DNA from 2 places in the Fictibacillus sp. B-59209 genome. Region 1 is predicted to be linked to the other one. Evidence: riboswitches for the same ligand, from Rfam matches in the RefSeq annotation. Region 1 holds a riboswitch; the other holds the start of a gene.

Region 1 (15,950 bases):
ACTTAACCGTGAATGTGTTTCCGTCTTCACAATGGAAATTCACTTACATTGGAAATGAACTGCAAATACTGAACGGAGAAAAAACGAATCTTATACATGATGCAGCTTTGCTGGTTGCAAAGGATCATGGTAAAGAGCTGCCATGCTGCTCCATTGAAGTGGAGAGCGAGCTCCCTCTTTCAAGGGGACTGGGCAGCAGTGCGGCAGCAATCGTAGCTGGTATAGAGTGGGCAAACCGTGTGCTTTCGCTCTCTTTGTCTAAAAAAGAGAAATCCTTATATGCATGCAGAATGGAAGGGCATCCTGACAATGTGGTCCCTTCATTGATCGGCGGCTTAGCCGTCAGCAGCTACGGAGAAAACACGGTAGAAACGGTACAAATCCATGATTTATCAGTGGAAATGGTGCTTGTCATTCCGTCCTTTGAGCTTTCAACGAGCAAGGCAAGAGAAGCATTGCCCGAAAGCTTGCCTCACGCTCAGGCAGTTCAGGCGAGTGCGGTAAGCAACGTGTTAGTTGCTTCTGTGCTTACAAACGACTGGAAAACGGCTGGAAAAATGATGGGAAGAGATCTGCTGCACGAACCTTATCGCCAGTGCTGGTTTCCTGATTTTGCAGCAATTAAACAGAAAGCATACGACCTTGGCGCTTATGGAACAGCCATAAGCGGGGCAGGCCCGACAGTGATCAGCTTTGTGCCGGCAGGTTCCGGAGAACGCATCAGGGAACGGCTGGCATCAGCGTTTGAGGGTTATGTCTGCAGAATGGTTCTTCCTGATTCAAAGGGAGTTCGAATCGAACAGCTTTCTCTTCCGGCATAAAAAACCCCACTCCATTGAGCGGGGTTTTTTACATATCGCATTAATTAAAATACTTGTTCCAATTCAACGACACCAGGCACTTCCTCAAGAAGGGCGCGCTCGATACCGGCTTTTAACGTAATGGTGGAGGAAGGGCAGCTTCCGCAAGCACCCATCAAACGTACTTTAACAATACCGTCTTCGATGTCAACGAGTTCAACGTCACCGCCATCACGAAGCAAAAATGGGCGTAATTTATCTAGAACTTCTTCAACTTGCTCACGCATAGAAATTTCAGTAGTCATAATAAAATGCTCCTTTCATTAAAAACTTACTTTTATTATACGGGTTTTGAATAAAAAAATCCATGTGCGCGCATCACAACATTGAAAAGAATTCACCTTTATTAACGGAGCAGAATCTATTACAATAAAAGAAAGCAGGGGACTTCAAATTGGGGTGAGTAAATGGACATGAGTCAGATCATCATAAAAGTATTCGGCGGGGAACAAAAATGTGCGAGCTGTGTGAATCTCCCTACATCAAAAGAAACAGCGGAATGGCTGGAAGCGGCCATCTCACGGAAATTTCCAAATCAGCTCTTCAGTATAGAATACGTGGATATCTTTTCTCCAACAGAAGGAGAGAACCAGAAATTTGCTCTTCAGATTCTTGAGGAAGATCTGTTCTATCCGGTCGTTGTCATCAACAATAAAATCGTAGCAGAAGGGAATCCACGACTGAAGGATATTTATGAAATTATGGAACAGCACGGCTATCGGGATGTTGTCTAAATTGGTGAGTTAATAATTAGAAATAAAAGGGGCTATTTCGAGACAAAAGAAAATCCATGGTGTGATTGAAGATCATCCCATGGATTTTTTTACGTTAGTTTTGATATTTATAGAGCCAAAGAATTCCGGATTTTAAAAGACGGGGAACACGTCCGATGAGGGAAGCTCCACCCATCGTTCCGAATCCGCTCTTCTTGCCCAGGGATCCCATAACACCTTTCAGCTTGATTTCTTCAAGCTCTGGCATCGGTTCATTTCTCCATTTTTTAAGAAGGATATCAGAAATCTGTTCTGCCTGTTCTTCCGCAAGCTGAGCGCTTGGAGAGAATGGCATGCTTGCACAGTCACCGACCACATATACGTTCTCGTCGTTTGGGAGCTGGTGATACTTAGTCAGTTTGACCCGGCCTTGTGCATCTTTTTCCACATCCAGTTCACGAACGAGTTTGTTTGGCTGAATGCCTGCTGTCCAGACGATGGCATCACATTCAATGGCTGTATCGTGATTGTAGAGTACGTTTTCTTCTACTCGCGTAATATTCGAATTGTTGATAACTTCAACACCATGCTGAATGAACCAGTTTTGTACATAGTTGCTCAGGCGCGGTTTAAACCCGTTAAGTATGATCGGTCCGCGGTCGAAAAGCTTGATGTTCAAATCGGAACGGCTCTCGCGGAGTTCACTGGCTAATTCGACACCGCTCAATCCTGCACCGACAACACCGACAACTGCATTATGCGGAAGGTTATTTAATACCTGGTAGGTTTCGCGGGACTTGTCCACACTTTGAATGCTGAGCGTATATTCTGGAGCACCAGGGACATTATGATATTTATCTTCACAGCCTAAGCCAATGACTAATTCATCATAAGTCAAAGTTTCATCATCTAAAAGGTGGATTTGTTTTCCGTCAAAATCAAGGCCGGTCACTTCTCCGTATTTTACCTTAAGCTGGGGATGTTCAGGGAACGGAACCCGGATATGGTGGTCGGAAATCGTTCCAGCAGCCAGCGCATAATATTCAGTTTTTAAACAATGATAAGGAAGCTTGTCGATTAAGGTAATTTGGACGTCGGATGGAAGCTCAGATGCATTGAGCAGGCGCTTCATTAGGCGCATTCCCCCATATCCTCCGCCAAGCAATACTAGGTGTTTCATTGTCTTTCCCTTCTTTCTATGGCACAATGTGTACTAATCTCATCAATAATAGCAGTAAATCAACGTTTTCTACAGGCTTCAACGGAAGCGATTTCACATTCAAACACTTCTAAGTATAGCATTTTACTATAATTTCTCAACCATTTTAATGAAAAACTGAAGGGGACAAGGTAAAGGGTTTGACTGTCCTGTTCGTACAAGATAGGATAGAAAAGTAAGGCGAGGTGAAAAGATGAAGCCGATTATCGAATTTTGTGTCAGCAACCTGGCCAACGGCTCACAGCGTGCACTAGAGAAATTGGAACAGGATTATGACCTTGATGTGATTGAATACGGCTGTCTCGGATATTGTGGGCACTGTGCCCGTTCTCTATTCGCTTTAGTGAACGGAGAAATTGTACGCGGTGAAACACCGGACGAGCTGGTCGAGAACGTTTATAAATTTTTAGAACAAAATCCGATGTTTTAATAAAAAACACGATTTCCTCCGCGGAAATGGTGTTTTTTTATATTCAGCGTTAGTTTGGCAACAAAGATGAAGTTCTAAACGACTTATAAATGCATTAACTGGCCAAAACGGGAATTTACTTGCCAAAAAACAGATTTTACTGGCGGAAATGAAAGAAATACTGGCCAAAACGTAACATTTACTGTCCGATCAAACTTAATGTAAACTGCCTGGATCAATAGAAAAGCTGGCTCATCGAGTGAGCCAGCTTTTTCTGCATTTTTTAAGAATGCTGATATTGTCTGTTCAGCCAAGGCTGAATCCTTGTATATAACACAATGAATAAAATTGTGATAAGTAATCCTTTGATCACATTGAACGGTGCAATCCCTACTAAGATCAGGTTCAGCATCGCATCACCGGACATTTGCGGTGAGTTCAGGAACCATGTGTAAGCGGGAAGGATCAGCACGTAATTCAATACCCCCATCGCTAACGTCATTAAGACTGTTCCACTGACCAACCCTGCGGATAAGCCCTTCGTAGTACGGTATTTGCGGAAGAAATAGGAGACAGGAACAATGAAGATCGATCCAGCGATAAAGTTTGCCAGTTCTCCAACTGGAACCCCTGTCAGGTTGCCGACAATTCCGTAATGAAGGAAGTTCTTAATTGCTTCAACGGCAATTCCTGCGAGCGGTCCAAAGACAATCGCTGCAAGCAATGCAGGGACTTCGCTGAAGTCAATCTGCAGGAATGATGGAAGACCTGGAAACGGAAAATCCAATAACTGTAATACGTACGCAATGCTGCTTAGCATGGAAACAGCCACCATCTTATACACTTTTCCCTTTTGCATGTTGAAATCTCTCCTTTTGTTGCGCCATCTCTGATTTCAAATGCAGTGCACCCCTGACAACAATAGAAAACCCTTAGCTTTTTATAGAAGCTAAGGGAGAGTGTCAGGCATCATCAAATAAACATTTTAAGAACGGTATGTCCTTAGAATGCAGCTGAGCGAGGGCTCAGTCGTTTTACAATAGATCTCTTTATTGTAAAAGAACTGAACAATGCACCGTCATCTTCTCCCATCCAGACTTTACTGTCGGCTCTGGAATTACACCAGATCAGCAGACAAGAAGCAACGAAACGATGTGTTTCAGCTCTTCTCATGAGCTCACGGGCTGATGAAGAGGGAATCTTCAAATACCGCCGGTCGGGAATTTCACCCTGCCCCGAAGATGGATCGCTATTTTTTTGTAGAATACATTGCTTATTATACTGCATAAAAAGGAATTTGGGAACCATTTTGACTTACAAAAGTTTAGTGGGTTTTTGGAAGTTGCTGTTTCGTTTTCATTGTTGTACTTGATAGTGGTTGATTTCCGTTCCAGGCTGCTCGCTTTCCGCGGGGCGTGCGGTAAGCCCCACGGCGCAAGCGCCTTTGGGTCTTACCTGTCACGCGACCCCCGCAGGAGTCTCGCACCTTCCACTCCAATCAACTTGTCAAGGAAGATTCTATGCAGAAATGTTCAAAATGCAACAAGCTTTTTGAAAAAAGCCTTGGAAATAGAATAAGGTTATGAACCGAAAAGAATGGGTAAAAGAAATCACACAGATGCTTGGTCTTCTGGTATACAATAGGTAGGAAATAATCTATGCAAGGAGGGGAAATCTGGCTGTTCTGAGAAAGAAGCCAGTGGTTATGCTGACATTTGAGAATTCTTGGCCTTACGATAAAATGATGGACGATATCTATATAAATGAATGCCCGTTCTGCCATAAGTCCAATGTGCTGACGGCATTCTCTGAAGAAAAGCTGAACAGTGCAAAGGAAGGCATCAAGCAGCTGCTGGTCATGCCATGCTGCCACAGCAAGCTGACCATCTTAAACGCAGATGATGATTACTTCTGGACAGAAGAAAAATTAAGATAGGAAGAAAAGCTTCAGCGCCCTCATGGACTGGGGCGCTGAAGCTAGACATTACTTCCGTGAATTTACTTTAAACAAAAACTGCCGGATGCTTCCGGCAGTTTTTGTTTAATATTCTTTGATGATGTTATAGAACGTATCGCGTTCAACAGGTTTCTTGTTGGCTGTTTTTATTAAATGCACCAATTCTTTACGCGTAATGCCTTGAGAAGTGAGGGCACCAACAGAGTGAGAAATTCTTTCTTCAATCAAAGTTCCGTGAATGTCATCAGCACCAAAAGTCAAGGCCATCTGTGTTAATTGTACACCGATGTTGATCCAGTACGCTTTAACATGGTCAAAATTATCGAGCATCAAGCGGCTGATAGCGATCGTGCGCATGTCATCAAAAGCTGACGTACGCCGGGTAAGCCCCATGGAAGCTGTTCTTGGCTGCATCGCAAGCGGAATGAACACCATAAATCCGTTTGTTTGATCTTGAAGCTTTCGAAGTCTGTCCATATGAATCAAGCGTTCTTCTTTTGATTCAATAGAACCGTACAGCATGGTTGCATGAGTACGAAGTCCAAGACCGTGAGCAATCTCATGGGCTTCCAGCCATTGATCGGTAGAAGCTTTATCCGGACTCATTTTTTCACGATAGCGTTCAGTTAGAATTTCTGCACCGCCTCCTGGCATCGTGTCCAGTCCTGCTTTAACAAGTTCCTCTAATACTTCTTTCATGGACAAACCAGATAAGCGTGCAAAAAACTCAATTTCTGCTCCTGTATAGGCTTTGATTGCAGCATTTGGATAATGTTTTTTTAGAACACGAATGGTGTCCAGATAGTAGTCAAAAGGCACTTCATTATTATGGCCGCCGACAATATGGAATTCGCGGATATTATCATTCCATCGCTTTTCAACATACTCAAGCAGCTGTTCTTCGTTCATTGTATAGGCGCCTTCTTCACCAGGTTTCCGCTTGAAACCGCAGAAGCTGCAAGTTGCTTCGCATACATTGGTTGGGTTAATGTACATATTTTCAATAAAATAAACATTATCGCCGTTTTTCTTCGAATTCACTTCATTCGCCAATTGAGCGACACCCAGTATATCGTTGGTTTCATATAAAAAAAGGCCGTCCTCAATTGAAAGTCGTTCACCGTTACGGATTTTTTCAGCAATGTCCTGAATTTTTGTTTCTTGTGTAATGATTGCCATTCCTTTTCCCCCGTTTCAATTAATATGTATATACGTTCTATTGTGCAGGAAAGAATCCCGCGAAATCAAACTTTTTGATTAAAAGCTTTTTTCTAGAGCTAGTAAAAACGCCCGAAGAATACGCAGTCTATTATACGCTCATTTATTTGGGAGGACAAGGAAGGAACGAATTACCATCAATGTCACATTCGTGTAACAAACGTTAAAGATTGTTTACTTTTTAGAAATAATAAAGACAAAAGGGTGAAAATATAGCAGAATACATAATATTGAGTGTCTTATATTGTAAAAAAATTGAAGATGAAGTAGAATAATGGAACCACCAGGTATTGAACCAGGGAGTGTTGCCCGTGATGAATGTAGCTGATTGCGAACGGCTAATCGAATATAATGAGCAGATAGAAGTGCTCCGCCAAGAGATGATTAAAACGGCTGATCTATTTGGTCTGAATCATCCCCAAGTATTGAGCTATAGCCGTAAAATTGATGAAACCCATAACCTCATATTAAAGATTGAAAGAGAAAATTCATTTTAAGGAGCAAGCCTAAACCTTGAGAGTTTTGGTTTGCACTAGTATAATATAGTTATAAAACCTTCAATGAAGGAGAGTGTACAGAGATGATCGTAAACTTTACAGATGCGGCAGTAGGCAGAATTAAAGAGATGCTTGCAGCTGAAGAGGAATCAGGACTTTTTCTTCGTGTCGGTGTAAAAGGCGGCGGATGCAGCGGCCTCTCATACGGCATGGGCTTTGATAAAGAAACCCAGAGCAATGATCATGAAGAGGAGATTAATGGCCTTAAAATTGTTGTGGATGATGAAAGTGCCAAGATTTTAAATGGTACAACTGTTGATTTTAAGCAGAACATGATGGGCGGAGGATTTACAATCAATAATCCGAACGCGATCGCTTCATGCGGATGCGGTTCTTCATTTAAAACTGCAACCAATACTGGTACTCCTGAAGAGTGCTAATCATATAGAAAAAACCTCCTCGTAAGCCGCTGATGGCTGACAAGGAGGTTTTTTTTGTCTAGCTACAGTGCCTGAGGCTGTGTATTGGTTCCAGCGCTTGTACCCACAGGGCATAAGTGCGACATTGGCTCATAAAAACATGAGCCGTGTCTTCTTTACCGGACTTTAGCAGGGCACTTTCGCTTTTCTGTGTGCAATTTTACCGGCGGCAGAGAATATGTTTATACCACTTGAAAAAAATCAACCTGAAAAGGGAGAGAAAAAAGTGGAGATGATGAACCGTAATTTACGATTCATGGGAAACATATTGTCGTGGCTGCTGGCGAGTTTTTCGGTACTGCTCGTTATGGCAGCAGGTTATGCAATGGGTGGATGGCTAGGAATCTTGCTGATCAGTATCCTGTGGGTGCTGCTTTACTGCAGTGTGTCATAAATGAAGTATGTAATCGAAATACGCAGGCAATCCAAAGGGAGGCCAGGTCTTACGGTAGAGATTGAGTTCAATACGAAGGAAGAAGCGGAAGCCTATCTGCAAAAGACATATGAAGATTACGTTAAAGGTCAGGAAGCAACGGTGGATTATGAAACCATAACAATCAATGAAGAACTATTTCAAAAAGAAATAATAATCCGGAAACGAAATGAAAAAGGAAAAAAGGTGTTTAGCTTACTGCTAACCACCTTCATAAAAGATTTTTAGTTGCCCAAATACAAAAGAAAGAACAGCCCGATAAGGTCAGATAAGACGGAAAACCCGATATACATCCACTTTTTTCTGCCGGCATTCCGGCTGCTTGCCATCATTAATCCGGTACCGAGTATAAAGAAAACAATTCCAATGATGATGAATGTGTTCATTTGTAATCTCCTTATTTATGTAGAAAAAAACCCGGTGTGCCGACACCGGGTTATATTTATGGGTTTATGAGCAGAACTTGTCTGCTGATGTCATTGTAGCATACTTACCACGGCAAAACCAAGAACCACTTTATTCCAGTGAGCCTTTGACTTTTTCCAAGAGCTGCTTGAGCTCAGGGAGGGCTGCCTGAACATTTTCAAGAAACGATTCATCTGTAATGTGCAGTGATCCAATCTTACGCTGAAGATCCTGCAGCAGTTCAGCAATGTAAAGTTCATCTTCGGTCCATTGGCGATTCATAAATTGAATTTCCTCCTAAAATAAGCTGCTGCTGTGTTGTGGCTGGGTTTTTGCTTTTGGATCTATATAAGTTTTCGCATTGTTAATAGCGGTAGGTGCTTCACCAAAACCTGCAGCGATCAGTTTTACTTTTCCATCATAAGAACAGATGTCTCCTGCAGCATAAATTCCTTTGGTGTTCGTCTCCATTCTTGAATTTACGACGATGGAGTTGCGTTGAATCTCAAGTCCCCAATTTTTAATCGGCCCGAGTGAAGAAACGAATCCATAGTTGACGATAACGGCATCGACTTCAACTTTTTCTTCCACATCTTCGTTTTCCAGAATGACATGGGTTATCTTTTCGCCGTCATTCACGAGTTCTTTGATCTGAAATGGAGTTTTGATTTTTACGTTTGAGCTCAGCAGCTGTTCTACACTATGTTCGTGCGCGCGGAACTTGGGCCTCCGATGGGTAAGTGTAACTTCATCAGCAACAGGTTCAAGCATGAGTGCCCAATCGACCGCAGAGTCACCGCCGCCTGCAATCAAAACTTTTTTACCTGCAAACGCCTGAAGGTCATTCACGAAATAATGAAGGTTCTTTCCTTCAAATGCTTTGGCATCGTCAAGCTCCAGCCGTCTTGGCTGGAAAGCTCCTACACCGGCTGTGATGATGACCGCTTTGGAATAGTGTTTATTTTTATCTGTTGTCAGTTCAAAATGTTCTTCTTTTTTCTCAACGTTTTGAACGGATTCTTCAAGCACAATTTCAGGGTTGAACTGCTCTGCTTGGACTTTTAGGTTATTCACAAGCTCCTGGGCGAGAATCTTTGGAAATCCTGCTACATCATATATGTATTTTTCGGGATATAAGGCAGCGAGCTGTCCCCCGAGCTGTGGCATGCTTTCAATGATCTTTACTTTCATTTGGCGCATTCCCCCATAGAATGCTGCAAACAATCCTGTTGGACCTCCGCCAATTATTGTAACATCATACAGATTTTCTTCTGTCATACTTCCACCCCCGAGAATATTTTCATTCTTCCCTCCATTATAGTAAGAATGAGAGGGAAAGGAAAGAATAATACCACCAATGTACGTTCTTTGTCGATGACTGTACTGTAAGGCTGTATTTATACAATAGGTAAGGAGACTGTGTCAACTGATTATGCCTTTTTTTCAAAAAACGGTTGAAATATAAGAAGAAAAGGACTAAGATAAAAAAGGAAAAAACATGGGGGAATTGTGACAGTTTTCGTCTTTATTTTTATCCTACTACGTGAAATACGTCACAAACTTTTTGTCTATCATATTTCCTTATTGGTTAGGTAAAACTATAAAAAATCTGAACTGGAAGTGATCATATGAGTAAGCCAAAAATATTAATTATTGGTGGAGGATATGGCGGGATGATGTCAGCTGTCCGCCTGGAAAAAGAGCTTGGTTTAAACAATGCGGATGTTACGCTTGTGAACAAGCACAACTATCACTACCAAACCACATGGCTTCATGAAAATGCGGCAGGTACGCTGCACCATGATAAAACACGCATCATGATTGATGACATTATCGACACGAACAAAATCAACTTTGTACAAGATACAGTCGTTGAGATCAAGAAAGATGAGAAGCGTGTCATTCTTGCAAATGGCGAGCTAACGTACGACTACCTTATCATTGCTCTTGGATCAGACCCAGAAACATTCGGCATTCAAGGTTTGAAAGAAAATGCGTTCAGCATTCGCAGTATCAACTCTGTCCGTGAAATCCGTGAGCACATCGAATATAACTTTGCTCGTTACAACAACGAAGGACAAAAACAAGAACTAATCAACATCGTTGTCGGCGGTGCTGGATTTACTGGAATCGAGTTTGTCGGTGAACTGGCTGACCGTGTTCCTGAACTTTGCAAAGAATACGATATTCCGCGTGAAAAAGTCCGTATCGTTAATATTGAAGCGGCTCCTAATGTTCTTCCAGGCTTTGACGAAGAGCTCGTTGAGTACGCAATCAATAATCTTGAACGCCGCGGTGTAGAATTCCTTGTAAACACACCGATCAAAGAATGTAGCGAAGACGGAGTTCTTCTTGCTTCCGGTGAAGAAATTAAAGCAGCTACTGTTGTATGGACTGGCGGAGTACGCGGTAACCACTTAGTAGAAGAAGCTGGCTTTGAAACAATGCGCGGACGTGTAAAAGTAGAGAAAGACCTTCGCATGCCTGGATATGACTATATCTTTGTAGCTGGAGACTGTGCTCTTATTATTAATGAAGAAATTAACCGTCCTTACCCTCCAACAGCTCAAATCGCTATTCAGCAGGCTTATACAATCGGCCGTAACCTGAAAACGCTCATTAATGGCGGAGGACAGATGGAAGAGTTCAAACCGGATATTAAAGGTACTGTAGCTTCTCTTGGTAAAGGTGAAGCAATCGGTGTCGTTGGAAACAAAAAACTATTTGGTTCAACAGCATCTGCGATGAAAAAAGTCATCGATAACCGTTACCTTTTCTTGCTTGGCGGAGTACCAATGGTCATCAAAAAAGGAAAGCTTAAATTATTTTAATAAATGACACCATGATATGATAAGAGCAGAAGTCCTTCGGGGCTCTGCTCTTTTTTTGGTTTGGAATTTGATGGAGTGTGATTGAATCGCCATCAGTGTGCGATGCATGATAGGAATGTAAATCAACCATAAGCTTTTTTAAAAGGAGATATTTTATGAGTACGATGAAAAAGAGAGGAAGTGTCTGGCTCGCAGCGGCAGGGCTGGTCATCCATGACGGCAAATGCCTCGTTGTAAAAAAGAAGTATGGCGGGCTAAAAGGCAAGTGGTCCATTCCTGCAGGGTTTGTGAATCCGGGTGAAACGGTGGATGAGGCGGCTGTAAGAGAAGTGAAAGAAGAAACAGGGATCCAGAGCAGGGCTGTGAACGTGGTCGGTATACGAACTGGTGTCATAAAGAACGAAATCAGTGACAATATGATCGTTTTTCTGCTGGAGCATATAGGAGGAGAGATCCGTCCTCAGCAAGAAGAGATTGAAGAAGCAAGGTTTCTCACTCCGGAGGAATTAAGGGATGATCCGGTTACTTCCATGATGGTCCACCATTTTCTCAATGAGAAAAAAGAAACCGTTAATGAGCATTTAAATCCTGGAGATATATTCGGCTATACTTCTTATAAAATTTTTGATAATCGTTGAAATTGTATGGAATTTGGACATATTTAATGATAAATTAAAATGTTTACGCTTACATTGGTGATATGGCCGGAAATGCTCCCTTTTCAAGTTTTTGGATTCTTGATATATTATCAGAAAATTCAAACAAGGAGAGTGTCATCTTATGAAATCGTCAACAAGAACAAAAGCACAGGAAAAGTGTCAATATTGTGAAGGTAAGGGGTATTTCCAGCTTCTTCTAGGTGGCTCTGAAACTTGTGAAGAGTGCTGTGGAAGCGGAAAAAGGGAGAGATAAATAAGGAGGGAGCACCGTGATGCGGTGCTTCCTTTTCTTTATCCTTATATTGACTTTAATCCCCTATTTCAGTAAACTAGCTTTGAATATGGGGGTGAAGGAATGTACTTACCGCAATTATTTATTTCCATGCTATTATTTATCGTTCTTTTCTTTGGAATCGGTTTCCTTTTAAACATGCTTCTGCGTTCAACATGGATTATGGCTGTTATTTATCCGGTTGTCGTGATTATGATTATTGATCATGTTAAATTTTTAAAATACTTTTCAAGTCCCGGAAAAAGTTTTGCAGAACTCGGCGAGGACTTTATCCATCTTCAGGCTGTAGACATTTGTATCCTGGTTAGCGGAATGGTCGGAGCGATTTTTGCCGGCATGGCCATCAAGATGCTGCGCGTCAGAGGCTATCAAATGTTCTAGAATCTTCTATGATTAATAGAAGGTTCTTTTTTTTATGCTCATTGCCGGGCTGAAGCCCCTTCTGCGGTATAAAACTCACTTTTCTTGGAAAATACTACGTTTTAGAGAGGAGTGAAAGTTTGCGTTTTATACCTACTGCCATAAAACGGCTTATGATGACAGCTATGTTTATCCTTGCTCTGCTTACGACCTTGCACTCAATCTCGGGTGTCGAGGCTAAGGATGTATCCGATTGGGCATCTTCCGAACAGAAAGGTAAGCAGGATGGATTGTTGCGTTCATTGAACATTGAATTGGCAAAGTATATTGCCGGGGCCCTTGAGAATGTCCCATCATTCTGGGATAGGGAGTTTACTGTAACAACAGAGCCGGAAGCAGAAACCGCAGCATCCCCACTTGATCATTTTGATGTAACTCCCTACCCCTCAGTAACGGTAACAGCTACAGGCTATACTGCAGGGATAGAGTCCACTGGAAAAAATAAAGCTCATCCCGCTTATGGGATCACAAAATCGGGGTTAAAGGTAAAACGTGATCTTTATTCCACGATTGCCGCAGATCCCGCTGTTTTTCCCATCGGCACCATTCTGTTCATTCCCGATTACGGGTTTGGCGTAGTGGCTGATACGGGTTCAGCCATAAAGGGAAAAAGAATAGACCTATACTATGAGACGACGAAAGACGTCTATGAAAAATGGGGCAAAAAGACGTTAAAGGTCTACGTGATTCAAAAAGGATCCGGGAAATTGACCGAGCAGGAGCTCAAAACGTGGAATGAAAAAAAATCCATGCAGTTCTATCGAAAACAATTGTATTAAAAAAGCTTCGAGCCCGCTGGCTTGAAGCTTTTATATTGTATTATGAATTACTTTGCTGTACGAGCCGGCTGTTTCCACAGCACTTGATGCAGTTTCTTCAAACCGTCAATCAGCCTTGGTGACGGCCGGCAGAATAGATGTTCTTCAAGGATATGTACCTTGTTCTCCTTTACTGCTCTAAGATCGGCCCAGCCAGGGCGTTTCTCCAGAAGTTCCGGTTTTACTTTCTGTTTTCTTACTCCTACCCAAGCGATGCAGATCTCGTCAGGATCACGTTTAATAACATCATCCCAGGTTGTTTGAACACTTGCCAGCTCAACGTCTTCGAACACGTTCTCAGCTCCGGCAAGGTGTGAAATCTGAGTAAGCCAGTTCAGCTTTCCTGGTGTGAAAACAGGCTTAGGCCACCATTCCCAGTACAGCCTTTTTTTCTCCTTTATTCCTGCTGCAAACGACTGAAATTCATTAATGGTTTCTTTATATTGAGAAACGAGATAGTCGGCACGCTTCTCCACGCCGGTCCTTCTGCCCAAATCTTTTAAATCCCCAGCGATATCCTCAAGCGTATTGGGGTTGTAAACTACATGCGGAAGATTGCGCCGTTTCAGTTCTTCTATATTCTTTTCCATACCAGGAACACTTAAGGAGGCAATCACGAGATCCGGTTTAAGTTCCTCGACCATGTCCATATTGATGGATAGATCAGGGCCAAGCCGAGGCAAGGTGCGCACTCGTTCAGGCCAGTCGGAAAAGTCATCAACCCCCACCAGCTGTTCAGTTAACCCAAGATAATCAACAAGCTCTGTATTGCTCGGACAAATAGATATCAATCTCATGAATCGTCACCCCTTAAAGAACGAAGAAAAGCCAGTATACAATCAGTGTTTGGATAATTCCGAGCAGTGCGCCATAGAATACCTCATCCGGCTGGTGTCCCAGAAGCTCCTTTAATTGTTTGTGCTTTTCTTTCACGTCAGTTTTTTTCATTGCCTGGCTGACTTCCACATGTTCCCGGAAATCAGTTACTAACTTATTCAATACGGCAGCCTGTTCTCCTGCATGCCATCGAATTCCTTTCGCATCATACATAACAATAATGGCAAACATAGCAGCAACGGCAAAAATAGAGCTGCCCAGGCCTTCTCTGAGAGCAACTCCTGTTGCAAGCCCTGTAACAGCAGCGGAGTGAGAACTAGGCATGCCTCCTGTACTGATAAACAAATCCCATCTCACTTGTTTTGTCTCCAGGTAGGTAATCGGTATTTTCAAGAATTGAGCCATTAATATTCCTAATAAGGAAGCAAGTAAAGGAAAATTGAAAAATAGGTCCATAGATCGTCTCCTCGCAGCCTTTTTCTACAATGTATCGAGATAAGGTTGTTCTAATGCTTTCATAATACCCTTTTTTTGTTGTTTGCAATCTTATAGTTCTGCCATGAATGACGTCATTCGAAAGGAGATAATGTGCCTTCTGTTATCATAATAGGGAAGGGATGGCGGAGAACAGATGGATTATCCGAAGGAATACTATGAGTTTTTCATTTCGTTCAATGAGGGAGATTATTATACGTGCCATGATCTGCTGGAGGAAATGTGGATGACGGATAAGAGAAATTATTTTCTAAAAGGGCTGCTGCAGATGACGGTAGCGATCTACCATTATGAGTATGGAAATGTAAAAGGAGCAAGAGCCATGATGCATGCCGCCCACAACTACCTCCAAGAGTATCGGCCTTTTTATTGGGGGATAGATCTTGAAGAGGTGTATCGTTTTATTGAAGCCTGTTTGAAAAGAATACCTCATGAGATGGACAGTGTCGCTTTTGAGGATGCGGATAAACTGCCGGCTTTGCCAGAATTGATCCTGCTACTAAATGACCTTGAAGAAGAATAAACTGACATTAGCATACCGTGCAAAAGGAGGATGTGCATGTTCACCGTAAAGGCAAATTGGAATAAAGACAATGCGGAAGATGCGTTGTTGATCGGCATCTGGTCCGATCACAAAAAACTGGATGGAATTGCTGCCGTACTTGATGAGGCCTTTAATGGCCATATCACCGAGCTTTTGCGGGAAGGGGATGTTTCCGTGATGGCAAAATCAGTCACAAAGCTCCATACGTTTGGCATCGTGGGAGCCAAACGGCTGTATTTTATCGGATTGGGAAGGCGGGCGGAAGCAACTTATGAGAGCATAAGAGAGGCGTTCGGGAAAGCGGTTCAGATGCTGAAGCGGGAAAAGCGGGAAAAAGCCGCTATCGTTCTGGAAACCTTTGAAAACGACAGACTGTCTTCTGAGAAACTTGCCCACGCTTTTGCAGAAGCAGTCGTGGCGGGCAGCTATGCCTTTGAAAACTATAAGGAACGTTCCAATGAAAGAGATAAAAAGCTGACAGAAATTACGGTATATAGTTCGGACAGCCAGACAGGTGCAGGGCTTTCGACAGGCCATGCTTTTGGTGCAGGAATCAATACAGCACGCAATCTTGTGAACACTCCCGGCAACCTATTGACTCCGAAAGACCTCGCTCGGGCAGCGATGGAGATTGCCATCAAATACGGGATGGAATATGAGATTCTAGAGAGGGAGGATATGGAACGGCTAGGCATGGGAGCGCTCCTTGCCGTGTCACAAGGTTCCGATGAGCCTCCAAAAATGATCACAGTGAAATACAAAGGCCGGGACACGTGGGATCATGTTCTTGCCCTTGTAGGCAAGGGCCTGACGTTTGATTCAGGCGGCTATTCCATCAAGCCGGGTGCCAACATGCATGAAATG
Region 2 (15,950 bases), on a different contig from region 1:
TGGGTCCTGGCCAACGTGAATGCTGGGGATCAGAGTATTTTAATGCATGTTGTCAATTTTTTAGATCCGTTCGGGCAAATGCTAGGACTTGATGGTTACATCCTAATGGCATTTCTTGTAGGGCTACCTGCAAATGAGATTGTCTTGCCGATTTTGATTATGGGCTATCTCTCTACAGGAGCCATGACAGAAGTTGATAATCTCGGTGATTTAAAACAGATTTTTGTTAGCCATGGGTGGACGTGGCTGACAGCGTTGAATATGATGCTGTTTTCACTGCTTCATTTCCCGTGCGGTACGACACTGGTTAACATTTATAAAGAAACAAAGAGTGCCAAATGGACCTTCCTGTCATTTATTATTCCTACAGCGATCGCTATTCTCGTTACGTTTGCAATTGCTCAAACGGCTAGATGGATAGGATAGCAATAGAGGTCTTTGAACCCCTCATAAAAGGCTAAAGACAGGCATAAGTATAAACCATGAAAAGCTTCTGTATAATCAGAAGCTTTTTTCTATATAACGTGATTGGATGATATGGAAAACGGTGAATTAAAATATAAACGATGAACAGGGATATCGTAGAAAGGATTGTTTTATGAGTGAATACTGGGCTGAGAAGGCATTGGTCAAATTCGAATCTCAGTTTGATCAAAACAACACATACAACATAAAAAACAACAGACGGCTATCAGAAAAATCAAAGGTATGGAAGTATATGGACTTTGCTAAGTTTGTCAGTATGCTATATCAAAAATCCTTGTTCTTTCCAAAACCTTCGCTGTTCGTGGATAATCATGAAGGCAGTTATTCGGCGCTGGATGTTAATAATATTTTGAATGATCCTCTATCCTATTTGACCATACCTGTGGATGAAAGACTATCGAAAGAAGAGAAGCGAAGACAGCTTCACGAATACATCAAGCAGATGCATGATTATGTCGGAGTGAACTGCTGGCACTTGAACGAAGAGGAATCTGCGGCCATGTGGAATCTGTACTTGAAGTCCGATGAAGGCATCGCCATCTGCTCTACTGTGGAGAAATTATACAGCAGCATATCGGATAAGAGGTTTCATACGTATATCGGACAGGTTCAGTACATCAACTTTAATTCTGAAATGGCGAGCCTGAATCCCTATGAAACACTCTTTTACAAACGCCGTTCCTTCAGTCATGAGAACGAGATCCGACTGCTCGCATTTGATAATCCGAATAACCGCATTTTTGACCATAAAGACGGGGCATATGTACAGAGTAATTTGAACACATTAATTGATGAAGTGTATGTATCGCCAACAAGCCCTGAATGGCTGAGGGAGGTGGTACAGTCCGTTCTGGAAAAATACAGGCTTCCGTTTAAACCTGTGATTAAATCGTCGTTATATGAAGGACCATTTTATTGAAATTTCAGCAGCAGCCGTCTAAGGCTGCTTTTCTATATCCATCCTAAAAAGGTTGCACATAACAGGATGCATTGCCATAATATATATATGAGCATATATTCATATATGAAAGGAATTATTGCTATGGGACATTCTCATGATCACCAGCACCACCATCATCACGGCAGCGGAAATAAGGATGCATTAAAGTGGGCTTTCATTATCATTACTCTGTTTATGGTGGTTGAAGTCATCGGTGGAATAATGACCAACAGCCTGGCGCTGTTATCAGATGCAGGGCATATGCTGAGCGATTCAGCGGCACTTGGATTAAGTTTTTTAGCCATGACGTATGGTAAGAGGGCCTCTTCTCATTCTAAAACATTTGGTTACAAACGTTTTGAGATTTTAGCAGCTTTTATTAATGGAATTGCTCTGATTGCGATTGCTATCTATATCTTTTGGGAAGCGTATCATCGTATTTTACAGCCTGTCAGTATTGTCAGCTCTGGCATGCTGATTGTGTCAGTCATCGGTTTTATTGTGAATATCATAGCTGCATTTATTCTGATGAGAGGCGATAAAGACGAAAACATAAATGTAAGAAGTGCTTTTCTGCATGTGCTTGGAGATCTGCTTGGATCTGTAGGTGCGATTATCGCAGCCCTCCTTATTATGTTCTTCGGTTGGGGATGGGCGGATCCGGCAGCAAGTGTTATAGTAGCTGTCCTTGTATTGATAAGTGGCTGGCGGGTAACGAAAGAATCCATCCACATCTTAATGGAAGGGACTCCAGCCAACATCAATATAGATAAGGTTAAACAAACACTATTATCCATTCAGGAAGTAAAAGAGGTGAATGATCTGCATGTCTGGTCAATCACTTCAGATTTTCCGGCCTTCAGCTGCCACCTGGTTACGGATACCGGGATTGATCAACAAGCGTTGTTAATACAAGCAAACAGCCTGCTGCATGATGAATACCATATTGAACACACGACGATACAGATTGATGCAGGCGGCCATCCTTGTAAAAAGGGGGATCACTGTAACTAATCCGAAAGAGCTGAGCTCAGTTAACCTCATGGTTGTGAGCTCGGCTTTTTTAGAGATGCGGCAAGTTTTTGTAAAATCACTTCCTCATTCGCTATAATAAATATCGACGTATCATGTTACATACAAAATTTTCATCCTGAGGAGGAACTATGTTAGCAGATATTTGGCCGCCGATCTCTTTGTCCATCAGTATTGCGGCAACAGCCTGGCTCATCGTGATAATCATCGGGGTTATACTGGGTAAGACTATGGCAGGCAGGCGTTTTAAAGGAAAAGTGATCATTGAAACGATGCTGATGCTGCCGCTCGTACTTCCTCCAACGGTTATTGGATTTTTACTTATTGTTGTGTTTGGGAAGAGGAGTCCGGCCGGACAGCTGATCGAAGCGGTGTTTCATCAGCCGATCATTTTTACATGGTGGGCGGCTGTTCTTGCTTCAAGTGTGGTGGCTTTTCCTCTTATGTATCAATCGGCAAAAACAGGTTTTGAAGGTGTCAATCATGAGATCGAGGATGCAGCCAGGGTAGATGGAGGCGGGAGATGGAAGGTTTTTCTTCTTATTTCTGTTCCTCTTTCAATGACATCCATTATTTCTGGAGCGATCTTAAGCTTTGCAAGGGCGCTTGGCGAGTTCGGAGCAACTTTAATGTTTGCCGGAAATATCCCGGGTGAGACTCAAACGATTCCGACCGCTATCTATCTTGCCATTGATTCAGGGAACATGAGGGAGGCTTGGCTTCTCGTCCTCGCAAGCATCAGTATTTCTTTTGTAATGCTGACAGCAGCCTATCGGATAAAACGTTAAGCAGCAGGTAATGGCCCAGCCGTTGCCTGCTTTTTTGTGCAAAAATGAAACCTTAGAGAGTGTTGTCCGTATATAACGGTAAACACTCATTTCAACAGGAAGGTTGATTGTGATTAAATCGATTTTTTCAAAGATTGGTAAAGGCGGGGTCGCTGTGGATCTGCAGCTTACAGGCTCAACTTATGTGCTTGGATGGACATTAGAAGGCCAGATTGTGGTAAGGGGAGGAGGAGTTCCTCAGATGATCCACTCGCTGTCAGTGAATCTGCTCGTTGAGTATGAAATAAAGGGCCTCCCCTCTACCAAAGTGATGGGCTCTGTTTCGGTAGCTGAACAGTTTGTCATTGATGCAGATGAAGTTATTACTCTTCCATTTATTTACCCATTGCCAGAAGATTTGCCGATCTCTTGCCAGTCTGTTTCTTATTCACTCTGTACGCGTCTCGAGTTGGAGGATGGGACGGATGTATGGGATACGGAAACTGTTACGCTTAAGGGCACGGATGCTTTCCTGCAGATTTTCTATGGACTTGGCGCTCTCGGATTCCGTGAAAGCGCAGAATCGGGAGAGTTCAACGGCTCACTTCAGACGTTTGTTTTTTTCCCGGCTGTACTGAGGAAAGAGGAAATAAAAGAAGTGCATATCCAGGCGGGGAGTGAAAATGGCGGAATCGGAATTTTACTGGAAACCTATTGCCGTGAAGGCGTGATAAATAGGAAAGAACACTTTTTTTTGAATGAAAAACTAAGAAACCGACAAGACGTTGAAGACGAGCTTAAAGCTAAACTGGCGGCTTATATGGCTAAGGCTTGAAACATCTCTTAATATACGGAGCACAAAGAAGGAGGATTTATAAAGATATGTTTTTTCACCCGATGGATTTTTTGATCATCATTGCATTTGCTGTCTCGTTGTGGGCGCAGTTTAAAGTTAAAGGGAATTTTAAGAAATGGTCACAAGTAGAGGCTCATTCCGGGAAAACTGGGGCTGAAATCGCAAGGTCGATCCTGGATGACAACGGGTTGCACAATATCCCGGTTGAAGCGGTCCGCGGGACGCTAACCGACCATTATGACCCTGTTTCGAAAGTGGTGCGCCTCTCAGAACCGGTATATTACGGGGATTCCATCGCATCTGTTTCTGTTGCTGCTCATGAGGTCGGCCACGCCGTTCAGCATAAGCAATCCTATGGTGCATTAGCGCTGCGTCATCGTATGTTTCCATTAGTGAACCTGACCTCGGGAGTGGCGCCATTTTTATTGCTTGGAGGATTTCTGCTTAACCAGTTCTCATTGATCGGTATCGGAATTGTGCTTTTCTCATTCGCTGTCTTCTTTCAGCTCGTTACGCTTCCCGTGGAGTATAATGCCAGCTCACGGGCAAAACGCTATCTTGTGACTGAAGGATTTATCCGCAATGAGGAAGAGCGGGGAGTGAACAAGGTACTGAACGCTGCGGCTCTTACGTATGTGGCCGCTGCATTGATCTCTCTCCTGGAACTTTTGAAATTCATCATGATTTTTTTTCAGGGTGAACGGGAGGAATAACATCAATATTGTAAAAAAGATGTTTCTCTTGATGAGAAACATCTTCTTTGATTTCTACTATACTTAACGGTAAAACATGAATTAATAGACTCCGCCGTAGCCAATTCCTCCTGCACCAAAACCGCCTCCGCCAAATCCGCCTCCGAAGCCCCCAAAGCCTCCGAAGCCGATACACGCGCATCCAACGATGATCAAAAGAATGAACAATACGACAATTAAAGCAAAAGAAGCTCCGCCGCCGCCAAAAAAACTCATAGTTTACACCTCCTCAACTTAGAATATGATGGCTTGACTTAATTGGTTTAGGCAAGCTGTGAAATGTGCCGGTGTCTTTGGAATGATAGTTAACGTATAGGTGAAACAACCATTTTGGTAACCAACCTTGTCTCAGAGAATAAACTGGCTATATACCACACAAGGAGGATCTATACTTGTACGAACACATGAGTAATATTAAGCCAGGCTATCACATGCCGAAAGACAATAAAGCGTACCAGGTAAGCCCAAGCCACAAAGAGCACTGGATGCATCTCTGCAAGCAGTATGCAGGAGCCAACTGTGAGATTGAGATGGCAGACGGTAAGATTTATCATGGAAAGATTCATAGCCATGATAATGACAACATTTATCTCATCATGCCTATGCAGCACAGAGACGAAGCATCTGAACGCTTCTTCCCTGGTTTTGGCTTCGGAGGCTTCCCTGGTTTTGGTTTCGGAGGTTTTGGTTTCAACCCGTTTTTCGTAGGACCTTTTTTCCCGGGCTTCGGTTTGTTCGGTTTTCCTTTCTTCGGATTTAGAGGTTTTAGACGTTTCTGGTGGTAATTAATGTGTCAGTTTGTTCGTAAGTATAAAAGAGAACCACAGACAGCATGTCTGTGGTTCTTTTTTTGTTATTTAGACATGAACGCTTCAATGTCTTCTACTGTACGAATAATGTCCTTTGAAAGATTCTCATATCCGTCTTCGGTTACGAGAATGTCGTCCTCAATCCTGATGCCGATTCCTTCATCTTCAATATACAAACCAGGTTCAATCGTAAGGACCATTCCTGGCTCAAGAACACGGTCTTTGTATGAACCGACATCATGAGTGTCGAGTCCGAGGAAATGGCTGACGCCGTGGTAATAATAATTAGACAGCTCGGCTTTTTCTTTAAATAAGCCGATTCTTATGCATTCTTCTGCGAGAACGGCTTTCGTGTGTTCATTTAATTCTGCGAACTTTAGGCCTGGTTTAATAAGGGCTGTTGTTTCTTTCAATGCTTTAAGAACAATGTTATAGATTTCCTTCTGACGGGAAGTGAATTTTCCATCAGCAGGGAACGTGAAGCTGATATCAGCATTGTAATAGTCTTTTTGAGCACCAAGATCCAGTAATATGAGATCACCATCATTGATCTTAGAATCATTGTCTTCATAATGCAGAACAGTAGCGTTTTTTCCGCTTGCCAAGATGGTATGGAAGGCAAAATCCTTAACGCCTGATGATTTGAGGATAAAGTCAAAGTGCGCTTCGAGCTGGTTTTCCAACATACCGGCTTTTGCATGTTTTAGTACGTTATAGATGCCTTCTTTCGTAATGTTGATGGCTTCCTTAATCTTTTGAACTTCCTCTTCGGTTTTGAACACTCTTAATTCTGTAATGAGAGGATACGCATTTTGAATCGCAAGATGAGGATAATGCTCCTGTAAATGCTTTGCGAAGGAGAAAGCCTTGGTTTGTGCTTCAGACCATTCTCTGCGCTCCAAATCTAAGTATACATTCTTTACGGATTCTGCAAAAAATGTTCTTGCCATGGACGTTTCAAAGCTTTCCAGATATGAAATGCTTTTTATCCCGGAAAGATTCTGAGCTTCTTCTTTTGTCAGTGACGCGCCAATCCATTTTTCCATCACAGGATCTGCTTTCTCGATGAAAAGCGTCTCTTCCACGGAAGTCTCCGTCTTTTTCATGACGAGGATGATGTTTTGACGGTTAATCCCCGTTAAATAATAAAAGTTGCGGTTCGGAGTAAAGGGATATCGTTCATCGGCAGATTTATAAGGGGCCTGGCCGGCAAAAATAATAGCTGTTGATTCAGCAGGGAGCTGATCTGTTAGTTTTTTTCTGTTTTCAATAAAAAATGATGCTTCCATGGGATCCTCCTCAGTAGTTTTAAAATTAAACTGACTATGTGGTTTATTTTCATTGTATTTTTAATGGAATTTTTCGTCAATCAAATACGAGTGTAAATTTTAAATATTTAGTGATCCAAATCAAGAACGGAAACGTTAGCTAGATGAAAACAAAGTATTTAGGATGAAAGGATGAAAACGATGGCACGAATATTTGTTAGAACTTTGGGTATTATTTTTATCGTAATAGGAATTGTTGGTTTCATTTTACCGATGGAGGGACTCTTTCATCTGACGCCGGTCCACAATATTGTTCATTTAGCTTCAGGAATTGTGGCAATCATTATGAGCGGTACAGAAGCGAAGGCTAAATTGTATGCGAAAGTGTTCGGATTTGTGTATCTGCTTGTTGCAATCTTAGGTTTATTCACACATAAATTTGCGGGAATCCATTATCTTGCGGCAGACAACGTGCTGCATTTCATCATTGCTTTTGCCTCAATCTTTACGGGATTTGCTTCACCAACATCCAAATCAGCAAACAAGACAGTTTCAAATTAAAGCTCATGGAAAAAAGGGGTATGTCAGCTGACATATCCTTTTTTTTACGAGGAAAAAGGGAGCGGCGTGCCGAAATGAATAGGGAGGCAAAGGGGGAAGTATATGTCATTTTCGAGTGGGATTGACCATCAGCTGTACACGATGTGCATGATACAAAACGGCGATCAATGTTTGTTGATCAATCGGCCAGACAAGAAAGGTTTTCCGGGTTATATTGCCCCTGGGGGAAAAGTGGATTTTCCGGAAAGTCTGGTTGACGGTGCGATACGTGAAGTGAAGGAGGAAACGGGTCTTACCGTACGAAATCTTACGTTTAAAGGGTTGGATGAATATGTGAATCCCTCTGAGAACTTAAGGTACATGGTATTTAATTATTTGGCGACAGAATTTGAAGGGGAACTTCTGAACAATCCTCCTGAGGGGGAGGCGATATGGATTTCACTGGATGAGCTGGAGCATTTGCCGATGCAGCCATGGTTCAGAAGGCGGCTGCCCTACTTTTTCAAGCCAGGAACCTTTGAAATTCAAAGCTGCTGGGATGGTTCAACTGATAAAGAAAGAAAAGTGACCGTAAAGAGTACATAAGGAGTATAGAGATGAATACAGGACTAAAACAGCAATTACGAGAATCCTATGATAAAGAATCGAAGAGCAGAAACGGACAGGAGACGCAAACATGGAAGGTTGAAGAGAGACGAATATTTGCTGACCTGCTCTTGCGTGATAACAAAAAAAGCCTTTTGGACCTTGGTGCCGGGCCGGGGCGTGACAGTCTATTTTTTCATCAAGAAGGATTGTCCACCCTGTCTCTTGATTTATCACCTGAGATGGTTGGATTATGCCGGGAAAAAGGACTTGCTGCAGAAGTAATGAGTTTTGACAGTTTAGTATTTGCAGATGAGTCGTTTGATGCTGCATGGGCATTGAATTCTCTTTTGCACGTACCAAAAAGCGAGATTATAAATGTACTCGAAGGAATAAAGCGAGTGTTAAGGGCAGGCGGACTCTTCTTTATGGGAGTGTATGGCGGCGTTGATTCTGAAGGGGTATGGGAAGGCGATTCCTATGATCCGAAGCGATTTTTTTCCTTCTTTACGAATGAAGACATTCAAGAGACGGTGTCTTCTGTTTTTCACATTGAAAGGTTCCATGTGGTTCCCCTTGAAGTGATTGGCGGTTCTTTTAGCTTTCAGTCATTGATTTTACGAAAATAAATAAACAAAAGACAGCGGCCATTTACGGCAACTGTCTTTTGTTTATACGGCGCTTTTAGCATACGTTTCAAGTTTGCGATAGCTTGCTTCTTCTAGTGTAAATTCTTCTTCTTGTTCAAAGACAAATTCTTCTGGAGAGTTGAAGTCAAATTCAACCGTTCCAGAAAAGACATAGGTTGCGTTTCCTTTAAGCAGTACAGAATAGCCGCTGCTTTCTTTCAGTTCATTCACTTTGCAGCGCACCATACCGCCGTTGTTTAACACTGTAATATCTTTTTCGGGATGATTGATGCCTAGCCGGCACGTAATCAGGCTTGCTGCGGACATCGCTGTTCCGCATGAGTTAGTGATTCCCACACCGCGTTCATACGTTTGGACAAAGATTTTTGAATCACCCAAATCTTTGACGAAACTGACATTCACGCCCTTGGGAAACACACTTTTTAATTCATTCGCTTTTTTCCCGATCTCAGCTACTTGATCTTGATCAATATCATCGACAAGTGTAATGATATGCGGATTCGGCATACTTACTGCAGTGAAGGCTATTTCTGGAGACAATTCAGGAATCACCGTATTTTCAAGTGTTTCTTGGTCATGGATTAAGGGCAAGGTGTGAACATCAAACGAGACAGGTCCGATCAGAACTTCAAAGGTTTGAATATCGCCGTAAATATTTTCAGTTCTTTGTACATCGAGGTTTGCTTTTAGCGTTTCGACGATGGCATGATCTCTTCCTAATAACTCAGTAATGTATCTTCCTGCACAGCGGAGCCCGTTGCCGCACATTTCCGGCTCGGTGCCATCTGAATTGAAAATCCGGTATTTAGCATCCGCTTTCTCGCTTTTTTGGATAAACAAAATGCCGTCCGCCCCAATAGAGCCTTTGCGGTCACAGAGGACTTTCGTCAAAACGGTACGCTTTTCATCATCGAGTCCGTAATCATTGCTGTATTCATCAATTAAAATAAAGTCATTGCAGGAGCCATGTGTTTTTAAAACGTCAATTTTCAATGGTCTTCGTCCTTTCGTTCCGCCGAATTTCTTATTAGTATCATAACAAGAAACATAAAAAAATGTTAACATCAAATAATAGAAATTACAGAGCATTAAGCTTCATGATCAAGATTAGGCGTGGTATATATAATAGTGTAAGCTAAATAAGGGAGGGAATAAAATGAAAGAGATTCAAACTTTAGAAGAATTTAATGAAGTCATTTCAGCGGATAAAGAAACCATTATGATTTTTACAGCGGGCTGGTGTCCGGACTGCCGCAGACTGGAAGTATTCATTGGAGATATTATCGAAGAACACAACGACAAAGCCTGGTATGAGATCGACCGGGATAAGTTTCCGGAACTTGCTGAAAAGTACGAAGTCATGGGAATCCCAAGCTTGCTTTTGTTTAAAAATGGGGAGAAACTCGCCCATCTTCACAGTGCCAATGCAAAAACACCAGAAAACGTTCGTGCTTATCTGGAGAGCCTTCCAGTATAAAGGAATAATAAAAGCCGCCTCATAAATTGTGAGGCGGCTTTTCTCTGTACATCCGTGACATCACATTGCATACCAACTACATCAAATTACGGTACCATTAATATTACGAATAGGCATGAGAGGATGAAACACGCCTAAGCCGCCACGCTTCCTGTCACGATTAATCTTGTGATAAATTAGGAAACATAACTAAGTACTTTAACACGAAGGGATTGTGGAGAATGAACGAAACGATAAAAAATATTCTTTCTCACCGGTCGATCCGCCGGTTTAAAGATGAACCGATTCCGCAAGAAACCATTGAAACGCTTGTCCAATGTGCTCAGTCTGCTTCCACTTCCAGCTATCAGCAAGTATATTCCATCATAGGAGTGGAGGAACAGAGTTTAAAGGATAAGCTTGCTGAATTGGCAGGCAATCAAAGCTATGTGGCCCAGAACGGCTACTTCTTCGTCTTTTGCCTTGATTATCACCGCCATAAGCTTATGGCTGAAATGACAGGCGGAAATGTTGATGCGACCGTACAATCCAAGGAAGGATTCATGGTAGGGATGATCGATGTTGCTCTTGCCTCACAGAACCTTGCTATAGCTGCAGAATCGCTCGGCTTAGGCATCGTCTATATCGGGGGTATTAGAAACAATCTTCCGGAAGTCTCCGAGCTGCTTCGCTGCCCTGACCATGTAGTGCCGCTGTTCGGCATGGCTGTCGGCTTTCCTGATGCCTCCCCTGGTTTAAAACCGCGCTTGCCTCAAGAAGCCGTCTTCCACAAAAATCAGTACAAGGATGATGAAAAAGCGCTACCGGTCTTAAAGGAATTCGAGATGAAAACGGCAGAGTACTATAAAGAGCGCACAGGCGGAGCCCGGGATGAAGGGTGGGCCACTCAAATGGCGAGAGTAATGGCGCAGCCAAAGCGGACCTATATGAAAGAATTTATTGAGTCGAAAGGGCTTGATAAACAATAGCAAGAAAAAGTTCTGAGATATGATGTTTGAAATGAAAATAAAACAACGTTATACTGGAATCATGCTTTACAATTAAATATGTTTCCTTCGGGGTCGGGTGAAATTCCCAACCGGCGGTGATGAGGATTTGTCCTCTTAGTCCGTGACCCGGCTGTGCAGTGTGCATAGACGGTGGATCTGGTGAAACTCCAGAGCCGACAGTATAGTCTGGATGGGAGAAGGAATGAAGAACGCTTATTTGGCATTGTTTAAAAATACAATCCTTGAAAGCTTATTTCGTCATAACTGTTTATTGATGCTACGAGTTTATTCAGAACAATAAATAGGAACCCCTGGGAGAATTGTGTCTTCCGGGGGTTTTTTGTTTCTGATGCTTAATCATCAAGTTCAGCCCATTCCTTAAATTAAGATATTTCAATAATAAACGACAGGGGGTGAATGAATGTTTACAGGAATCATAGAAGAATTAGGAACCATTGAAGGTATAAAAAAAGGCAATGAAACAATTGTACTCACCATTTCAGCTGCAAAAGTTCTCGTTGATGTACAGCTCGGGGACAGCATTTCTGTAAACGGAGTTTGTCTCACGGTCACAACCTTTTCTGAAAAGAGCTTCACTGTTGATGTGATGCCGGAAACGTACAGAAGTACAGGGCTAAAAGGATTGTCATTCCATTCCAAAGTCAACTTGGAGCGGGCCATGGCGTCCGGCGGAAGGTTTGGAGGACACTTTGTCAGCGGACATATCGACGGAACGGGAGAGATTGTCCAGAAGCGGCCAGAAAAAAATGCCATCTATTATGACATTAAAGTACCGCAGCACCTTGCGAAATACCTTTTGCTGAAAGGTTCAGTTGCTGTAGATGGAACGAGCCTGACGATCTTTGGACTGACAGATGATACGTTTACGATCTCCTTGATCCCCCATACGGTCTCACATACCGTACTGGGTGCAAAAGCAAAGGGAGATTCGGTAAACATCGAGTGCGACATGCTTGGAAAATATGTTGAAAAATTTATGTCCGGTAAGACTCAGCCGGAGAACAAGAAAACAGCCATCACGATGGACTATTTAACGGAGCACGGATTCTAGAGGCAAAGGAGGGTTTTACATGTTTCACAGTATAGAAGAGGCCGTACAGGATTTAGTTATGGGAAAACCAGTAATTGTGGTAGATGATGAGGATAGAGAGAATGAAGGTGACTTTGTTGCCATTGCAGAAAAAGTCACACCCGAAACCGTAAACTTTATGGCCAAGCATGGAAGAGGGCTGATCTGTGCGCCTATCGATGAGCAGCTTGCTGCTAAGCTTGAGCTCTCTCCAATGGTCAGCCATAACACAGACCCTCATGGAACAGCCTTTACGATCAGTATTGATCATAAAAGTACCACAACCGGCATTTCTGCACTTGAGCGGGCAGTTACCATTCAAAAGATGGTGGAGGAAGAGTCGAAGGGAGCTGATTTTAAACGCCCGGGACATATCTTTCCCCTGATCGCAAAAAAAGGCGGCGTCCTTCAGCGTGCGGGCCATACGGAAGCTGCTGTAGACCTGGCGATTCTGGCTGGTTGCAAACCGGCGGGGATGATCTGCGAGATCATGAATGAGGATGGAAGCATGGCAAGGGTGCCTGAACTGCAGGAAATCGCCCGAGAACATGACTTGAAGTTCATCACCATCAAGGATTTAATCCAATATAGAAACCAGAAGGAAAAGCTGGTGGCTAAAGAAGTTGAGATTAAGCTTCCGACGGAATACGGAGAGTTTACGGCAATCGGTTTTACCAACCTAATCGATGATAAAGAACATGTGGCCCTCGTTAAGGGTACCATTGACCCAGATCAGCCAGTGCTTGTGAGGGTTCACTCGGAATGTTTAACAGGGGATGTATTTGGTTCCCGCCGCTGTGACTGCGGACCTCAGCTTCACGCAGCGCTCCGCCAGATCCAGGAAGCTGATTCTGGTGTGCTTTTGTACATGAGGCAGGAGGGCAGAGGGATTGGACTTCTTAATAAAATGAAGGCCTACAAGCTCCAGGAAGAGGGCTACGATACGGTAGAAGCCAATGAAAAGCTTGGATTCGCACCAGATCTCAGAAATTATGGTATCGGAGCACAAATCTTGAAAGAGCTCGGTATAAAGAAGATGCGCCTGCTGACGAATAATCCGCGAAAGATTACAGGATTAAAAGGCTATGACCTTGAAGTGGTGGAGCGCATAGCGATTCAAACGCCGTCAAATAAGGATAACGAAAATTATTTAAAAACAAAACAAACAAAACTAGGGCACTTGCTGCAGTTTTAATCAGAGGAGGAATTTTAATAATGGCAACGATTTATGAAGGGAATTTAGTTGGATCAGGATTAAAGGTTGGAATTGTAGTAGGCCGGTTTAATGAATTTATTACTGGAAAACTGTTAAGCGGGGCGCAGGATGCTTTAAAACGCCACGGTGTAGAAGAAGAGAACGTCGACATCGCTTGGGTGCCTGGAGCTTTTGAAATTCCATTGATCGCAAAGAAAATGGCAGACGCGGGCAAATATGATGCCGTTATCACCCTTGGAACAGTCATCCGCGGCTCTACACCTCATTTTGACTATGTCTGCAACGAAGCGGCAAAAGGCGTTTCCGCTGCTTCTCTTCAGTCTGGTGTACCTGTCATTTTTGGAGTCCTGACAACAGATTCCATTGAGCAGGCGATAGAGCGTGCTGGTACAAAAGCCGGAAACAAAGGATGGGAAGCAGCTGCTGCAGCCATCGAAATGGCTAATTTGAACCGACAATTTAATTTTTAATGATTAACCAGGAAAAAAATCCGCAGACCGCGGATTTTTTTCTTTTTTGGGAAGATGGGAGTAGAGAAAATACAGTGTTTTTCATATTGACATTATAGTTAGAATAGTGTTAATATTAGCAAAGTCAAAAACAATACCAAATTTTTGAAGGGATGGTTGGTCATGAAAAAGTCAGTGAAAATCGATGATGTTCGTCATATCGCTGTTTCTCAATTTCATAGGGCGGCCGGCCACCCAGAGATGAAAGAACACTAGTCATTCTTTTTCGTTTATTCACAGGCACCGGTCACATTTTTTCCTTTGTGAGGTGTCTTCTGTTTTTCTAAGCATATCGCCACAGGGGCGGTATGCTTTTTTCTTTTGTCTAGCTCCAGCACCCAGGGCTGAAAACTTATTTCTTGTTTTCAGCATAATGATGAAATCCATAACATAATTTCATTCCTAGTCCTCGGAGGACGAAAATTACAGCTTTTTTCAAATTGGTTTCACAAATTTTTTCACATAAAGGAGCTCTGCACTATGTATGTATTTTCTATGGTCAGGTTGAATTCTGAAGCCCATCTCGAATCGGGGTAGCACGTTTGTTTGCAGTAACATGAAGGGGAAAGGGGAGAATTTATGTTTTCGGTACTGAGCAAATTAGGCTGGTTTTTTAAACAGCATTGGAAACGATATACGATTGCTGTTCTGTTATTAATTGTTGTCGGCATCTTGGAAGTCATTCCGCCGAAGATCGTCGGCAACGCGATTGATGCGATCAATCTCGGCAAGCTGACAAAAGAGTCGCTTGTACAAACGATCTTATTTTATTTAGGTTTGTTAACAGTAACCTATATTTTAACGTATTTCATGATGTATCAGTTGTTTGGAGGGGCGTTTGTTGTTGAGCGGATTCTTCGTTCGAAATTCATGCGACACCTGCTGAAAATGACACCTGCATTTTACGAAAAGAACAGGACAGGAGATTTGATGGCAAGAGCTACCAATGACTTGAAGGCGATCTCCGTTACTGCCGGTTTCGGGATATTAACACTTGTTGATTCCAGTGTATTTATGCTGGTTATCCTTTTTACGATGGGGATTTTCATCAGCTGGAATTTGACGCTGGCTGCTGTATTGCCGCTTCCTTTGATGGCCATTGCCATGAACAGGTATGGAAAGAAAGTTCATGAGCGGTTCATGAAAGCACAGGATGCCTTCGGGGACATGAATGACCAGGTGCTTGAAAGCATTTCAGGAGTAAGGGTTATTCGCGCCTACGTGAAAGAGCGGGAAGACATCGAGCGGTTCAATGACCTTACCGACGATGTGTACGGTAAAAATATCGCCGTTGCTAAAATCGATGCGCTGTTTGAACCGACTATTAAAGTACTCGTCGGCATCAGCTACTTGATCGGTCTTGGGTACGGGGCGTATCTGGTGTTTCATAACAGTATCACATTAGGGCAGTTGGTTTCTTTTAACGTTTACCTTGGTATGCTCATTTGGCCCATGTTCGCTGTTGGAGAATTGATCAACATCATGCAGCGGGGAAATGCTTCACTCGACAGGGTGAACGAGACTCTCGCTTATGAACCGGACGTTAAAAATGAAGATGACCTCATCCCTCTCAAAGAACCTGGAGAGATTGCATTTCATGATGTGACCTTCCGCTATCCTTCTTCTGAGGTAGATAATCTTGTGTCCGTGAATGCAAGGGTGAAAAAAGGACAGACGCTTGGGATTGTAGGCCGCACAGGAAGCGGAAAAACGACGTTCCTGAAACAGCTGCTCAGAGAGTATCCTTTAGGTGAAGGAGAAATCCAAATTTCCGGCATTGATCTTCATCACTTGGCCATTGAAGATATCCAGGGATGGATCGGCTATGTACCTCAGGATGCCACTCTATTTTCTAAAACAATAAGAGAGAACATCTTATTTGGCAAAAGCAGCGGAACAGAAGAAGAGCTTCAGCACGTCCTTCGGATGGCCTCCTTTGACCGTGACGTGAAATATTTGCCGG

What was found. A riboswitch is a leader RNA that binds a small molecule or an ion and turns the genes downstream of it on or off. The one in region 1 is predicted to bind FMN.
Region 2: linked by a shared signal. The riboswitch ahead of ribE (riboflavin synthase) and the one ahead of P4361_RS02930 (ECF transporter S component) in region 1 are both predicted to bind FMN.

What each region holds. Positions count from the first base shown of each region.
Region 1 covers NZ_JARMMC010000005.1:116,081-132,030, forward strand. Annotated here, with positions in the region: gene thrB (homoserine kinase) at 1-821, shown strand, start outside; gene P4361_RS02910 (NifU family protein) at 866-1,105, opposite strand; gene P4361_RS02915 (YuzD family protein) at 1,268-1,594, shown strand; gene P4361_RS02920 (NAD(P)/FAD-dependent oxidoreductase) at 1,689-2,753, opposite strand; gene P4361_RS02925 (YuzB family protein) at 2,986-3,222, shown strand; gene P4361_RS02930 (ECF transporter S component) at 3,485-4,060, opposite strand; FMN riboswitch at 4,278-4,448, opposite strand; gene P4361_RS02935 (hypothetical protein) at 4,907-5,137, shown strand; gene mqnE (aminofutalosine synthase MqnE) at 5,243-6,337, opposite strand; gene P4361_RS02945 (aspartyl-phosphate phosphatase Spo0E family protein) at 6,691-6,873, shown strand; gene P4361_RS02950 (HesB/IscA family protein) at 6,957-7,313, shown strand; gene P4361_RS02955 (hypothetical protein) at 7,531-7,746, shown strand; gene P4361_RS02960 (hypothetical protein) at 7,747-8,013, shown strand; gene P4361_RS02965 (hypothetical protein) at 8,010-8,171, opposite strand; gene P4361_RS02970 (hypothetical protein) at 8,302-8,472, opposite strand; gene P4361_RS02975 (NAD(P)/FAD-dependent oxidoreductase) at 8,488-9,468, opposite strand; gene P4361_RS02980 (NAD(P)/FAD-dependent oxidoreductase) at 9,819-11,021, shown strand; gene P4361_RS02985 (NUDIX hydrolase) at 11,186-11,659, shown strand; gene P4361_RS02990 (YuiA family protein) at 11,802-11,933, shown strand; gene P4361_RS02995 (YuiB family protein) at 12,036-12,353, shown strand; gene P4361_RS03000 (3D domain-containing protein) at 12,482-13,171, shown strand; gene P4361_RS03005 (cobalamin-binding protein) at 13,219-14,007, opposite strand; gene P4361_RS03010 (divergent PAP2 family protein) at 14,021-14,503, opposite strand; gene P4361_RS03015 (DUF309 domain-containing protein) at 14,679-15,065, shown strand; gene P4361_RS03020 (leucyl aminopeptidase) at 15,102-15,950, shown strand, end outside.
Region 2 covers NZ_JARMMC010000010.1:47,296-63,245, forward strand. Annotated here, with positions in the region: gene P4361_RS07705 (nucleoside recognition domain-containing protein) at 1-426, shown strand, start outside; gene P4361_RS07710 (DUF2971 domain-containing protein) at 599-1,405, shown strand; gene P4361_RS07715 (cation diffusion facilitator family transporter) at 1,529-2,440, shown strand; gene modB (molybdate ABC transporter permease subunit) at 2,590-3,246, shown strand; gene P4361_RS07725 (sporulation protein) at 3,356-4,060, shown strand; gene P4361_RS07730 (zinc metallopeptidase) at 4,108-4,794, shown strand; gene P4361_RS07735 (YjcZ family sporulation protein) at 4,876-5,049, opposite strand; gene P4361_RS07740 (hypothetical protein) at 5,226-5,618, shown strand; gene P4361_RS07745 (aminopeptidase P family protein) at 5,687-6,931, opposite strand; gene P4361_RS07750 (DUF4383 domain-containing protein) at 7,112-7,471, shown strand; gene P4361_RS07755 (8-oxo-dGTP diphosphatase) at 7,574-8,056, shown strand; gene P4361_RS07760 (class I SAM-dependent methyltransferase) at 8,068-8,685, shown strand; gene dapF (diaminopimelate epimerase) at 8,728-9,699, opposite strand; gene P4361_RS07770 (thioredoxin family protein) at 9,863-10,183, shown strand; gene nfsA (oxygen-insensitive NADPH nitroreductase) at 10,405-11,151, shown strand; FMN riboswitch at 11,231-11,378, shown strand; gene ribE (riboflavin synthase) at 11,594-12,244, shown strand; gene P4361_RS07785 (bifunctional 3,4-dihydroxy-2-butanone-4-phosphate synthase/GTP cyclohydrolase II) at 12,264-13,457, shown strand; gene ribH (6,7-dimethyl-8-ribityllumazine synthase) at 13,478-13,948, shown strand; gene P4361_RS07795 (ABC transporter ATP-binding protein) at 14,567-15,950, shown strand, end outside.